Regions from separate parts of the Listeria rocourtiae subsp. hofi genome, predicted to be linked through region 2. Evidence: riboswitches for the same ligand, from Rfam matches in the RefSeq annotation. Region 2 holds a riboswitch; each other region holds the start of a gene.
What was found. Region 2 has a riboswitch for S-adenosylmethionine ahead of metK (methionine adenosyltransferase). Riboswitches for the same ligand answer to the same signal wherever they lie in the genome.
Positions count from the first base shown of each region.

Region 1 (4,435 bases), on a different contig from region 2:
AATCCGGTTTTGCCTCACTAACGAGTGATGATTTCACTTTATCCCAAATTTCGTCCTGTAAAATACTCTGATTTTGCATCACGCTCGTAATCGCATGACGAATCATCTGCGGATCATTGTTTTTAAGTAAGTAACCCTTCGCCCCGTTTTCAATAGCTTTCAAAATAAAAGCATCATCATCAAATGTCGTCAAAATAATTACTTTCGTCTGCGTCGTTTCCGTAATCTGCTTCGTTGCCTCAACCCCGTCCATTACCGGCATCCGCACATCCATCAGTACCACATCCACCTCATGCATCTGACAAAAAGCCACTGCCTCCGCACCATTTTCCGCAGCACCTAAAACCTCAATCCCGTCCATTGTCCCCAAAATAATTTCTAACCCACCGGTAATAAAAGAATTATCATCTACTACTAAAATTTTAATCATATTCGCCGCCACCATCCATTTCATAAATCCAACATAGCATATTTCTAACTATTTCTCCATTCATCAAAAAAATCGCCCCACCTATTTCATTAGGCAGAACGATTTTTTGGAGCTTTTAGTTAGAAACCGGCACGACTGCACCTTTCCACTCTTTTGTAATGAAATCTTGAATTTCTTTTGATTGTAATACTTTCACTAATTCTTTAATATCTTTGTTGTCCTTATTCTTCTCTTTTGCTGCAACGATATTCACGTAAGGAGAATCTGTTTTCTCAATCGCAATTGCGTCTTCTTTCGGATTCATACCTTGATCTACAACAAAATTCGAGTTAATCGCAACAATATCGCCTTCTTCGTTGTTATATGCTGTCATCAAGTAGCCAGCATCCACATCATACTTGAACTTAATGTTTTTCGGATTTTCTACGATATCATCAAACGTCACGTCTTGGCGCTTCACACCATCTTTCAATTTAATCACGCCATTATCAGCCAAAATTCCTAGCACACGTGGCCAATCCGATTTACTGTTAGACATAATCACTTGGGCATTTTTCGGCAAATCTTCTAGTGAATCAATTTTCTTAGAATAAAGGCCCATTGGCTCAATATGAATGCCACCCATGTTTACGAATTTATAACCTTTTTCCTTCATTTCAAGCTCCATGTAAGGAATCGTTTGGAAATAGTTCGCATCCAAGTCGCCTTCATCTAATGCCACATTAGGCATAACGTAATCCGTGTATTTTTTAATATCTAGATTAATACCTTTTTTTGCTAAGATAGGTTTCGCTTTTTCTAAAATAACAGCATGTGGTGAGTTAGAAGCACCGATAACGAGTGTTGTTCCTTTATCGCTACTCGCGTCATCTTTCGAACCTCCGCCACAAGCCGCTAAAACTAATACCAATGTCAGTGTAAATAATCCTAATAAAACTTTTTTCATCTATTAACTCCCCTTTTCTATCGTTTATCGACCCATTTGGTCAAGATGTCCCCAATGAATTGGAAAACAAATACTATAATTAAAATAATAATAGTCGCAACTAATGTGACTGCCGGCTGCGCTCGTTGGAAGCCTTCTAAATAAGCCGCATTCCCAAGCCCTCCTGCACCGATAACACCTGCCATAGCCGTGAAACCAACCAGTGAAATCGCCGTCACCGTAATACCTGAAATAATCGCCGGCAAAGCTTCAGGAATCAAAACCTTACCAATGATTGTGAATAAATTGGCACCCATTGCTTTTGCTGCCTCGATAACGCCCTTATCCACCTCGCGAAACGCAATTTCAACCATGCGCGCATAAAATGGAGCCGCCGAAATAATCAAGGCTGGTAGTGCCGCCTTTGGTCCAATAATCGTACCGACAAGCGTTTTTGTCATCGGAAGTAATAACACAATTAAAATAATAAATGGAATCGAGCGGAACACGTTGACCAAAATGGCTGTTATCCAATACGCCGTCCTTGATCCCGCATCCTTTTTTCGGTTCGTCAAGAATAAAACAAGCCCCAAAGCCAATCCTAAAATAAAGACCGCTACCAGAGAAACTAGCGTCATATAAAGCGTCTCTTCTGTGGCCGTTTTCATCATGTCCCAATCGACATTTGCGAAATATCCTGTAGAATCGTTCATCCTTCAATCACTTCCGTTTCTATCTCAAGCTCGCGTAACCGAGTGATTGTGGCATCTACTTGCGACGCTTCACCTTGAATTTGAATATATAAAGTCCCATACGCACCATTTTGTGTTTGCGTCAAGTTCCCATGTAAAATATTGAGTAACACTTTATTATCTTGCGCCACTTGCGAAATAATTGGTTGTGTCGCTGTCCCGCCAACAAAAAGCAACTTCACAAGCTTACCTTCTGAATAGTTTTCCAGCAACAGATGAATCAATTCTTCCGTTTCATCTGACTCCGTTACTTGACGTACAAAACGCTTCGTCACAGACTCTTTCGGATGTTGGAAAACTTCAATCACATCGCCAAGCTCAACCACGCGCCCAGCTTCCATGACCGCTACACGATTGCAAATTTTGCGGATGACGTGCATTTCATGTGTAATCACGATAATCGTTAAATTCAGACGACGATTAATATCTAGCAATAGTTCCAGTACTTCGTCAGTTGTTTGAGGGTCAAGTGCTGATGTTGCCTCGTCACAAAGCAAGACTTTCGGGTTATTTGCAAGCGCGCGTGCAATCCCAACACGCTGCTTCTGTCCACCACTTAATTCTGACGGATACGCATTTTCTTTTCCTTCCAAGCCGACAAGCCGAATCAACTCATTCACTCGAAAACGTCTTTGCTCACCACGCACTCCTGCAATCTCCAAAGGAAAAGCGATATTATCGTATACCGTGCGTGACCAGAGTAAATTAAAATGTTGAAAAATCATTCCAATTTGCTGACGTGCCCTGCGCAGTTTACTCCCTCTAATTTTGGAAATAAATAAATCGTCCACTTCCACTGTGCCTTCTGTTGGCAACTCTAAACCATTAAACATTCGAATCAGTGTACTTTTACCAGCGCCCGAATATCCGACAACTCCGAAAATTTCACCCTTCTCGATATCTAGACTTACATCGTTTACAGCTCTGACATTATTTTTCCGAACCTTGTAATCCTTTGCAACATTTTTAAGCCTTATCAAAGTAAACTCCACCCTCAATCTTTTTCTAAAAACAAAAAACCTCTCTTGCTACTTGGAGCGAAGAAAGGTGTAATTACATACATAATTTACGCTTTTCTCTCATCTCTCAGAACATAACGCTCTGTATGAATTAGCACCTTGCAATGAATGCATCGAACATCCACTTAGGTTGCTGGGTTTCTTCGGGCATGTCCCTCCACCACTCTTGATAAGATTATTTTTCAGGCGTCCATATTTCGCGCGCCTTGTGTTTATTAATATTACATGTTTTTAGTCGGATTTGTCAAGATTCAATTGCGAATTTATTTTGAAAAACCAAAATCGATCAATGTTTGGGCATCGCTCATTCGTTCTTTTTCATTTTTACTACCCAATGAAATCGAAATAATTCGTTTACCATTCTGAACTGCCGTTGCAATAAGGCAATAGCCGGCTTGATCTGTATATCCTGTCTTTAAGCCGTCCATACCTTGCACAAGGCCATCTGCCAGCACTTTATTTGTCGTCTGGATAGAATCCCCTTTTTGCATCACATATTCCGAGCGCGATGTCGTTTCCAGCACCTCTGGGTAATCTTTTAGTAATCGCTTCGTCAAAATCATTAAATCAGCCGCCGTTGATACGGATATATCTCCAGCCTCATTTAGCCCACTTGCACTACTAAAATGCGTCTTATCTGACATTCCGAACTCGTGCGCTTTTGCATTCATTTTGTCTACAAAGTTCTTCTCATCAACCTGACTTGCGAGCGCTTCTGCAGCATCATTTGCCGACATAATTAACATCGCTGCAAATAAATCCTGTGCCGTGTAGTATTTTACTCCCGTTTTAGCGTAAAGACTCACCGCCTGGGGATCATCCAAATAACGTAAGGATAGCATCTCATCCCAAGCGAGTTTTTTTGTATGTACCGCCTCTAAAATCAAATAAGTCGTCATTAATTTGGTCAAACTAGCAATTGGGACAGCTTTATTCTCGTTTTGTGACAAAAGCGTTTTATCCTCTTTCGCATCAACAACAAGCGCACTCGTTGCCTCAAATAATGGCTTAGCACGTGTATCCTTCATAAAAAATATAAAAACTAAAATAGCAACTATCGTCAAGCAAGCTAACACTAGAACAAGCGTCTGTTTTTTCATCTTTTCCCCTCCTCCTAATACATCTTACCTGAAAATAATAAAATGGAAGGTAAGAAATTAGAAAGAAAAAGTAAAGATTCAGCGCCTAAAATAACAGTTTTGTAAGAAAACAAATTATTTTATATGCTGAATCTCAAAACTAACGCTCACTAATCGGCAATTTCACCGTAAAAGTTGTTTTTCCTTTTCTACTCGTTGCAAAAACATAT
Region 1 covers NZ_CAUYTL010000013.1:37,446-41,880, forward strand. Annotated here, with positions in the region: gene R8925_RS07630 (response regulator) at 1-430, opposite strand, end outside; gene R8925_RS07635 (MetQ/NlpA family ABC transporter substrate-binding protein) at 546-1,376, opposite strand; gene R8925_RS07640 (methionine ABC transporter permease) at 1,394-2,068, opposite strand; gene R8925_RS07645 (methionine ABC transporter ATP-binding protein) at 2,065-3,087, opposite strand; SAM riboswitch class I at 3,184-3,302, opposite strand; gene R8925_RS07650 (D-alanyl-D-alanine carboxypeptidase family protein) at 3,390-4,226, opposite strand; gene R8925_RS07655 (sensor histidine kinase) at 4,366-4,435, opposite strand, start outside.
Region 1: it holds a riboswitch for S-adenosylmethionine, as region 2 does, so the genes downstream of both, R8925_RS07645 (methionine ABC transporter ATP-binding protein) here and metK (methionine adenosyltransferase) in region 2, are expected to answer to the same signal.

Region 2 (4,435 bases):
GAATGTCACCGATTTTGTGAACCAAGTCGATTATATGGAAACATTTGGTCCGACCTTGATAGCTGGGGATTTAGCGAATATCGTTCAGCAAAAACAGTTCAGTTTTTTTATGCAGGATGAAGGGATGCAAGTCGTGATTCAAGAAGCGATGCGCCAACTAAAAATGAATAATTGGAGGTAATAAGCATGGGAATGCCATTAGAAGTCAATACAATGATTGTAACAAAGGGAAAGGAAAAGCGGGTTTCAGATAATTTTTTCGAGTTGGAAAAGGCTGGATACCGGATTTATCCGATTGATGTTCCAGTAGAAGTTCGGACGACAAAAGAAAGTGAGACAAACGGTATTGCTGTGCCCCTAAAACTAATTTGGGAGGACAATAAGACGATTATTACATACGAGCTAATATCCTTGAATTCCAGTAATTAAACGACAAAAAAGTTGAGCCTAAGCGGTGCAAGGCTCAACTTTTTTAATAGTTACTTAGGCATTTGTTTTATTTGACATCCGACGAATCCAAGCGACAATGCTAATAATCAAGGAGAAAATATACTCTCCAAGTGTAGCGATAAAAATAGCAATCGCAATCTCAGCCTGTGCAACCCCGCCACTGTAAAAACTAATAAAGAATATAACTGCGCTTGCAATCAAGCCTATTGTTGCTAAAAAGTACTTGAACCAGCGCCATTTTAAAATAAATTCAAAAATGCACACAGCGATAATAAAAATCGCAAAAATAATCAAAGTTAACGTTGAAAATATCATAGTTTCTTCTCCTTTGGTGAACCAAGCATTCATACAATGTGGGAAATCCCAATGTATAAAGTTCATTTTAACATAGTTTAGGGAGAATGGTAAACAGGAAACATAATCTAAGGAGCTGAAATAGGATGAAGGATATTGTTCTATACGATCAAAACTGCCGATTCTGTAAGGCGACAAAACGACTCTTTGAAAAGCTGGATTGGATGCATGTCATTGAATGGAAACCGCTTCAAGAATCAGAGAACACTGGGTTTACGCAAGAGGAACTAATGCGCGAAATTCATCTCATTACCCCGAATGGTGATGCGAAAAAAGGTTTTTTTGCGATTCGTAGGATGCTATTGCGTTTTCCACTAACCGGCTTGATTGGACTCATCATGTATTTACCATTTCTAAAACCAGCAGGCCGTTTTGGATATAGTGTTGTTGCAGACAATAGAACATGTGATATTCGAAAAAAGAAGCAGGAGCAAACATGAAAAATTTTTGTGCGTGACAATAAAGCTGAAATATGTTACAATAACGTGAAAACTAAATTAAACTCTTATCCAGAGCGGTAGAGGGACTGGCCCTTTGAAACCCGGCAACCTACAAATATTGTAAGGTGCTAACCTGTGGCAGGAAGTGAATTCCTGATCGATGAGAGCGAAGGTATTGTAAATAATAACCTTCTCTCTATTCCGCGTGCAATTGGCAAATAGGGAGAAGGTTTTTTGTTGACATGGCATGAGTCATGTCATATAAAGCGTGAACGAGACTAGAAGGAAACAGACGATAAGTTCGCATTTTTGCAAACCACTTCGCGATGGAGAAGAAAAAGGAGGAAATAAAGAATGGCAAGAAACCGTCATTTATTTACGTCAGAATCTGTTTCTGATGGACATCCAGATAAAATTGCAGATCAAATATCAGATGCAATTTTGGATGCAATATTAACGAAAGATGCTGATGCTCGTGTTGCTTGTGAAACGACTGTAACGACTGGGCTAGTACTTGTAGCAGGAGAAATAACAACATCGACTTACGTGGACATTCCAAAAATTGTGCGTGATACAATTAAGGAAATAGGGTACACACGTGCAAAATATGGTTTTGATGCAGAAACATGTGCTGTTTTAACGGCAATCGATGAGCAGTCACCAGATATCGCGCAAGGTGTTGATGTCGCTTTAGAATCACGCGATGGTTCGGAAGACGCAGCGATTGATGCTATTGGAGCGGGGGACCAAGGCTTAATGTTCGGCTTTGCAACAGATGAGACAGAGGAATTAATGCCACTTCCAATCTCGCTAGCACATGCACTTTCACGTAAAATTGCGGAATTACGGAAGAATAATATACTCACTTACCTACGCCCAGATGCTAAAACACAAGTAACCGTGGAATATGATGATAATAACCAACCAATTCGTATCGATACGATAGTTATTTCTACACAGCATCATCCAGATATTTCACAGGAACAAATTGCATCAGATTTGCATAAACTAGTCATTGAAGAAGTCATTGATTCGCGACTTCTCGATGCAGAAACGAAGTACTTCATTAATCCAACAGGTCGCTTCGTCATCGGTGGACCTCAAGGAGATGCAGGTTTAACAGGTCGCAAAATCATTGTAGACACATATGGTGGTTATGCTCGTCACGGTGGAGGTGCATTTTCAGGTAAAGACCCAACAAAAGTAGACCGTTCAGGAGCGTATGCTGCCCGCTACGTTGCTAAAAATATCGTTGCAGCTGGTCTTGCTAAAAAGGTAGAGGTACAGTTGGCCTATGCTATCGGAGTTGCTCATCCAGTATCGATTTCTATAGACACATATGGAACGAGTCAATACAGTGAGCAAGATCTAATTGATGCTGTAAATAAATTCTTTGATTTACGTCCAGCCGGAATCATCAAGATGCTTGACTTACGTCGCCCGATTTATCGTCAAACAGCGGCATTCGGCCATTTTGGAAGATTGGATTTAGATTTACCATGGGAAAAAATAGATAAAGCACCACATATGAAAGAATTTCTATTAGAAACTGCAAATATAAATTCATAAACAGAAGCCTAGCTTTGGAGCCAATCCAGCTAGGTTTTTTACATATTTGATGCTTTCTTGTATAAAAAGGCCTATTTTTGTCACAAAAACTACACACACTTATGAATCATTATATAATATAATAATTAAGTTACTTAATGAAAGGGGTTTTCAACATGAAAACAAAACTATTAGCAGCTTCAGCAATCGCGGCATCACTTATCCTCGTAGCAGGTTGTGGTAATAGCGATGCGAGCAACGATACTAAAAAAGAAGAAAAAACAGCAAAAACAGAATCAGCAGCAAAACATGAAGATCATCTAGACTATCATGATCAAAAAGCGTGGCAATTTGAAGCGGGAGATACACAATCCCCAATCAATATTGAAACAGCAAAAACAGAACCAATGAAAGATGCAGGTACAATCGAATTAAATTATAATCAAAAAGTAACAGATGAAGTAGATAATGGCCATAGCATCCAAGTCGATGATGGTGGGCAAGCAACAATTAACGGTCGTAAATTTGAATTGAACCAATTTCATTTCCACGCAGAAAGTGAGCATACAGTTGATGGTAAACATTATCCAATCGAAGCTCACTTTGTAAATGAACATCAAGATAGTCGTTTAGCAGTTATTGGAGTTTTCTTTAAAGAAGGAAAAGCAAATCCGGCATTCCAAAGCATTTTAAACAATGTTAAAAAAGGGGAAAAAACAACAGTTAGCGAACCGATTGATGTAGCAGCTTTACTACCAACAAACAAATCATACTATCACTACCTAGGATCACTGACAACACCACCACTTTCAGAAAACGTGGAATGGTACGTCATGTCAACTCCGGTAGAAGTTTCCAAAGAACAAATTGAAGAATTTAACAAATACTACGACGGCAACAACCGTAAAATTCAACCGTTGCACGATCGTCCAGTATTAAAACACACAGACAACTAAAAAGGCACAGTGGGCCGCACAATACTCATCTCCGTCGTTAAAAGCTGTGTTCCGATGCTCACGTACAAATCGTACGCTCCGCTTCGGTACTCGCTTTTGCCTAGGATCTGAGCATTGTGCGGCCCGCTGTAGTTTGGCGGCTATTCATTTTCAATAAAAGGTCTGGAAAGTTCATGTTACATGATTTTTCTAGGTCTTTTTTTGCTGGATGCTGTTCAAACAAACCCAATTTATGATATGATAGACGTTGTTGAAAAAATGGACATAACTAGTTTAAAAATAGAGGAGAAATGTGACGATGTGTGGATTTATTGGATGCGTACATGACCGCATTGCTGAAATTACTGGCGAAGAGAAGGAAACGTTTAAGCAAATGAACGACATGATTACCCACCGTGGCCCTGATGATGAGGGTTATTTTACGGATGAGCATGTTCAGTTTGGCTTCCGTCGCCTCAGCATTATTGATGTGGAGAACGGTCATCAACCGCTGACGTATGAGAATGAGCGGTATTGGATAATTTTTAATGGTGAGATTTATAATTATGTGGAACTGCGTGAGAACTTGGTAAAAGAAGGTATGACATTTGATACGAGCAGTGATACAGAAGTTATTATTGCTACATATGCCAAATATAAAGAGAAGACAGCGGAACAATTGCGCGGTATGTTTGGCTTTGTTATTTG
Region 2 covers NZ_CAUYTL010000018.1:36,850-41,284, reverse strand. Annotated here, with positions in the region: gene ytkD (RNA deprotection pyrophosphohydrolase) at 1-181, shown strand, start outside; gene R8925_RS09070 (DUF2584 domain-containing protein) at 187-429, shown strand; gene R8925_RS09065 (hypothetical protein) at 484-765, opposite strand; gene R8925_RS09060 (thiol-disulfide oxidoreductase DCC family protein) at 891-1,244, shown strand; SAM riboswitch class I at 1,307-1,411, shown strand; gene metK (methionine adenosyltransferase) at 1,599-2,813, shown strand; gene R8925_RS09050 (carbonic anhydrase) at 2,969-3,748, shown strand; gene asnB (asparagine synthase (glutamine-hydrolyzing)) at 4,047-4,435, shown strand, end outside.

Region 3 (4,435 bases), on a different contig from region 2:
ATTATTGATTGTCGCAGCATCCACATCATCTAATGCACGCGGAATTTGACCAGCAACCATTGGCTTAATATCCAACTTTTTTGGATTTTCTTTAATTGCTTCTGGTGAACCGTTACCGTCAAAATCATCAACCAATTTAATAAGTCCAGCCTCTTGTAGCAACAGCAACGCACGACCGTAGTTCGTAATATCGTCAGGAACAGCAATAGTTGCACCGTTTTTAATATCCTTAATGTCTTTTACTTTATTCGAATACACGCCCATTGGAGCAATCACTGTTGAAGCAAGTGGCTCAAGATCTAACTTATTCTCTTTAATAAAAGAGTCAAAATAGGCAATTGTTTGAAATGCATTCGCATCTAAGTCTCCATCGGCAAGCGCGCGGTTTGGCAAGACATAGTCGCTAAACTCTTTCAATTCGATAGTAATACCGTCTTTTGCAGCAATCCGTTTAATTTCAGGCCATGTACGATCCCCAGCGCTGACACCAATCACCAAGTTCTTCTCATCTCCACTAGCCTTCTCATCCCCACCACCACAAGCAGTAGCAACAATAGCCAACAATACCAACGTTAAAACTAAAATTAATTTCTTCATCCAAAAAACTCCCTTATTTTTATTTGTTTTATTTATTATATTCTTTAAAATCGTATTTTCTAGTCTTTTTTGACTAAGCAACCAAACGAGGCGGTGGCGAGAAAGGCTTAGATTCTAGGCAAATCCGAGCAACGAGCGGAATGTACGACCTGTACATGAGCACCGTAGCACAGGCTTTAACGGCGAAGATGAGCCTTTCTCGCCGTCGCCGGCACTAGCGGCGACGAATTTTGCGAGAAATGAAGTTCCCTAAAGACTGAACACTCTGGACAATAACGACCAAAATAATAACTGTAACAAGCATCGTAATGTTATCATAACGCTGATATCCATAGGTAATCGCCAAGTTCCCAATTCCGCCAGCTCCAACAACCCCCGCCATTGCAGTAGCGCCTACAAGTCCAATTGTCGCAGTAGTTAGTGTTAAAACTAGTGAGCTCAGTCCTTCTGGTAGCATAAAGCGCCAGATAATTTGCCAAGCATTTGCGCCCATTGCTTGAGCTGCCTCGATAATTCCCTGATCCACCTCTAAAAGCGAGTTTTCAACAAGTCTTGCAATATAAGGCCCAGCATAGAAAACAAGTGGGACAATCGCTGCTTTGACGCCAATGCTTGAATCAACGATAAAGCGGGTGACAGGAATCAATGCCACTAGTAGAATGATGAACGGGACAGAACGCAAAATATTAATAATCGGATTCAAAATATTAAAGATTAGCGTATTTTGCAAAATATGACCTTTTCGGGTGACAACGAGTAGAACCCCAAGTGGAATACCAATAAGGCAGGCAAACAAGAGCGACCAAGTAACCATATAGAGCGTTTCAATAAATGCTGTGCTTAATTGTTCAGACGTTACTTCCATTTGCTCCAACCTCCTCTAATTTGACATTTTGTGTTGTTGCATAGGCGAATGCTCTCGCTATTTCCTCAGCCTCACCCGTAACTTCTACAATCATATAACCAAAAGCGATTGATTGAATTTCAGAAATATTCCCACTTAAAACGCTGACATTGACGTCGAATTGTTTCGCAATATTAGAGAGTAGTGGATTTCCTGAGGATTCACCCACAAATGTAAATTTCCAAACAGTCGCATTATGGGTCTGAATCAGCTTCCAAGCGCTCGCCGGGATGTCGTCATTGATAACTGTTTTGACAAAGTTTTTTGCAGTTTGAGACTGCGGATTTGAGAAAATATCGAATACTTTGCCTTCTTCAATAACTTGACCACCTTCCATAACCGCTACTCGATTACAAATTTCACGAATCACCGACATTTCATGCGTGATAAGCAGGATTGTAATATTGTATTCTTTATTGATTTTTTGCAGCAGTTCAAGAATCGCGCCTGTTGTTTCCGGATCTAGCGCGCTTGTTGCCTCATCACATAATAATACATCTGGGTTTGTCGCGAGCGCTCGTGCAATTCCAATACGCTGCTTTTGTCCACCTGATAATTGATCGGGATAGTTTTTTGCTTTATCTGCTAAGCCAACAAAATGAAGCAACTCCAGTACCCTTTTTTCTCGTTCTTTTCGATTTGTATGAATCAGTGCTAGTGGTATCGCGATGTTATCGAAAACCGTTTTGGAATTTAATAAATTAAAATGCTGAAAAATCATGCCAATCTTTTTTCGCTCTGCTCGAAGTTCTTTAGGCTTCAATGTCGTTAAATCCGTTCTTGCTACAGTTACAGAGCCTTTTGTGGGGCGTTCAAGCAAATTCACAGTGCGAATCAACGTACTTTTCCCAGCACCACTGAAACCGACAACACCAAATATGTCGCCTTTTTCAATCGTCAAGCTAACACCTTCTAATGCGGTTACTTCTTTGCCTCCACTTTTGAAGGTTTTTGTTACATTTTTGAATTCAATCATCCTATTCACTCCCTTTGTTGCCTTAACACAAAAAAATCTCCCCTTAAGTGAATAAGAGGAGATCCTAGTCCAAACATCTATGTACCGAATAATTATACAGTCATATTAATGCAGTCTTCGTCGTCTCATCTTATCTACCAAGCAAAATGAAATGCTTGTTGGAATTGGCACAGTATCAAAAATGATCTGTTGCCGAGGTTTCGTAGGGCCAAATCCCTCCACCTCTCTGGATAAAATGTGTAAGTCGTTATTTATTTTTTATAACTATATCGTTTATTTCGGATACTGTCAACTACTTTTGGAAAAGTTATTTGTTTTTGTTGCGCAATTGTTCTAATTTCGACGCGATTCGCGCTTTATTTTCAGCGGTTGTTTTTACATCTAGCGTTATTTGCATTCCTTCGATGAGGACGGAACTACCTTCATGAATATTGTTAGGTAACTTCGTTTGCGGGATGGTCCAAATTTGCTGATCCGGCTCAAGAAGAAAAATGGCTTTCCCATCCTCGATACGGTCTAAAATTGCTTTTTTACGCATGGTTCACCTACTTTACGGTTGCTTTGCCTTGTTCTTTAATTTGACGAACAATGCCATCGCCTATTCCGTTTATTTTCTTCAGGTCATCAATTGTTCGGTACGGCCTTTCCGCAATAATCTTATCTGCTAATACAGGCCCAACACTCGGAAGGTATTGTAACTCTTCTGCGTTTGCTGTGTTAATATTAATTGTTTCAGGTACTGGAATTGATGTTCCTGGTTCTTCTGCTGTTTGTTTTCCATTATTGCTCCCTGGTTGTGGCGTGCCTGATTTTTCTGTTGCCACATGAATTTGCTTGCCATCCGTTTCAATTGTTACCGTTCCTTCAACATCAGTTCCATATGTCTTGATATCACGATCTTTAAGCCATTGGATGACTTCGCGATGTGGATGCCCATAGGAATTGCCCTTCTCAGCAGAATAAACCGCGACTTCCGGTTTGACCGCATCTAAAAAATAAGGTTGATTCGATGTAGACGAACCGTGGTGGCCTAAATCAAGAATCTGCGCGTCTAAATCAAGACCGCTATCCACCATTTCCCGCTCACGCGATTTCTCAGCATCACCAGTAAAAATAGCGGCAATATCTTTGTACGTTAAACGAATCGCAATAGAGTCATTGTTTGCGTTATCCGAAAGTTTATCCGGGCTCAAAACTTGAATTCCAAATGGGCCGAATGTGGCTTTTTCACCGCGCCTTGGTTCTTTATACTTAGCATCTGATGCTAGCGCAGCATCGATTACGCGCTCATAAATGGAACTATTAAAAACGAGGCCATCCATCCAAATTTCTTTTGGTTTATATTGTTTGATTACTTTATCCGCATTACCGATATGATCTGAGTGCGGGTGCGTCAATAACAACAAATCAATTTTGGTGATATTCGCCTTTTCAAGATACGTCAAAATACGATTATCGTCATGTCTCCCCGTATCAATCAAAACGGTTGTACCATCGTCCGCTTGAATAAGCGTGCTATCCCCTTGCCCGACATCAAAGAAGGTAAATTTCGCGCCTTCTAGTGTGTTTTCTGTAACGCTCGATGTTTGTGTGCCATTCGAGCATCCAGCAATAAATAGGACTAAAATAATGCTCCATTTTGCTAATTTTTTCAAAATCTCAACTCCCCAATTCACTACACTTTAGCATAGCAGAATCGTCCCTCTGAGTAAATACTTTGTCGAGAAGTTGGGAGATTAGGAAAGATAAAACACGACCCGAAAATGAAAATAAGCAAGAATCTTTATATGCACCATTTTCTTACATGGTTTTATACAAAGACTCTTACTTTATTTTATCTGCTTATTTTTAGTTTCGTCTCACGCATTTAGTTATTTTACTTTCTCAAAGAACTTGAACGATACTTCTTCGCTCTTCGGATTGTAATCAATAATCCAATCATGGTCTTTAAAGTACCA
Region 3 covers NZ_CAUYTL010000001.1:235,142-239,576, forward strand. Annotated here, with positions in the region: gene R8925_RS01205 (MetQ/NlpA family ABC transporter substrate-binding protein) at 1-597, opposite strand, end outside; gene R8925_RS01210 (methionine ABC transporter permease) at 812-1,462, opposite strand; gene R8925_RS01215 (methionine ABC transporter ATP-binding protein) at 1,446-2,477, opposite strand; SAM riboswitch class I at 2,605-2,714, opposite strand; gene R8925_RS01220 (DUF3006 domain-containing protein) at 2,785-3,015, opposite strand; gene R8925_RS01225 (MBL fold metallo-hydrolase) at 3,023-4,135, opposite strand; gene R8925_RS01230 (HesB/YadR/YfhF family protein) at 4,349-4,435, opposite strand, start outside.
Region 3: it holds a riboswitch for S-adenosylmethionine, as region 2 does, so the genes downstream of both, R8925_RS01215 (methionine ABC transporter ATP-binding protein) here and metK (methionine adenosyltransferase) in region 2, are expected to answer to the same signal.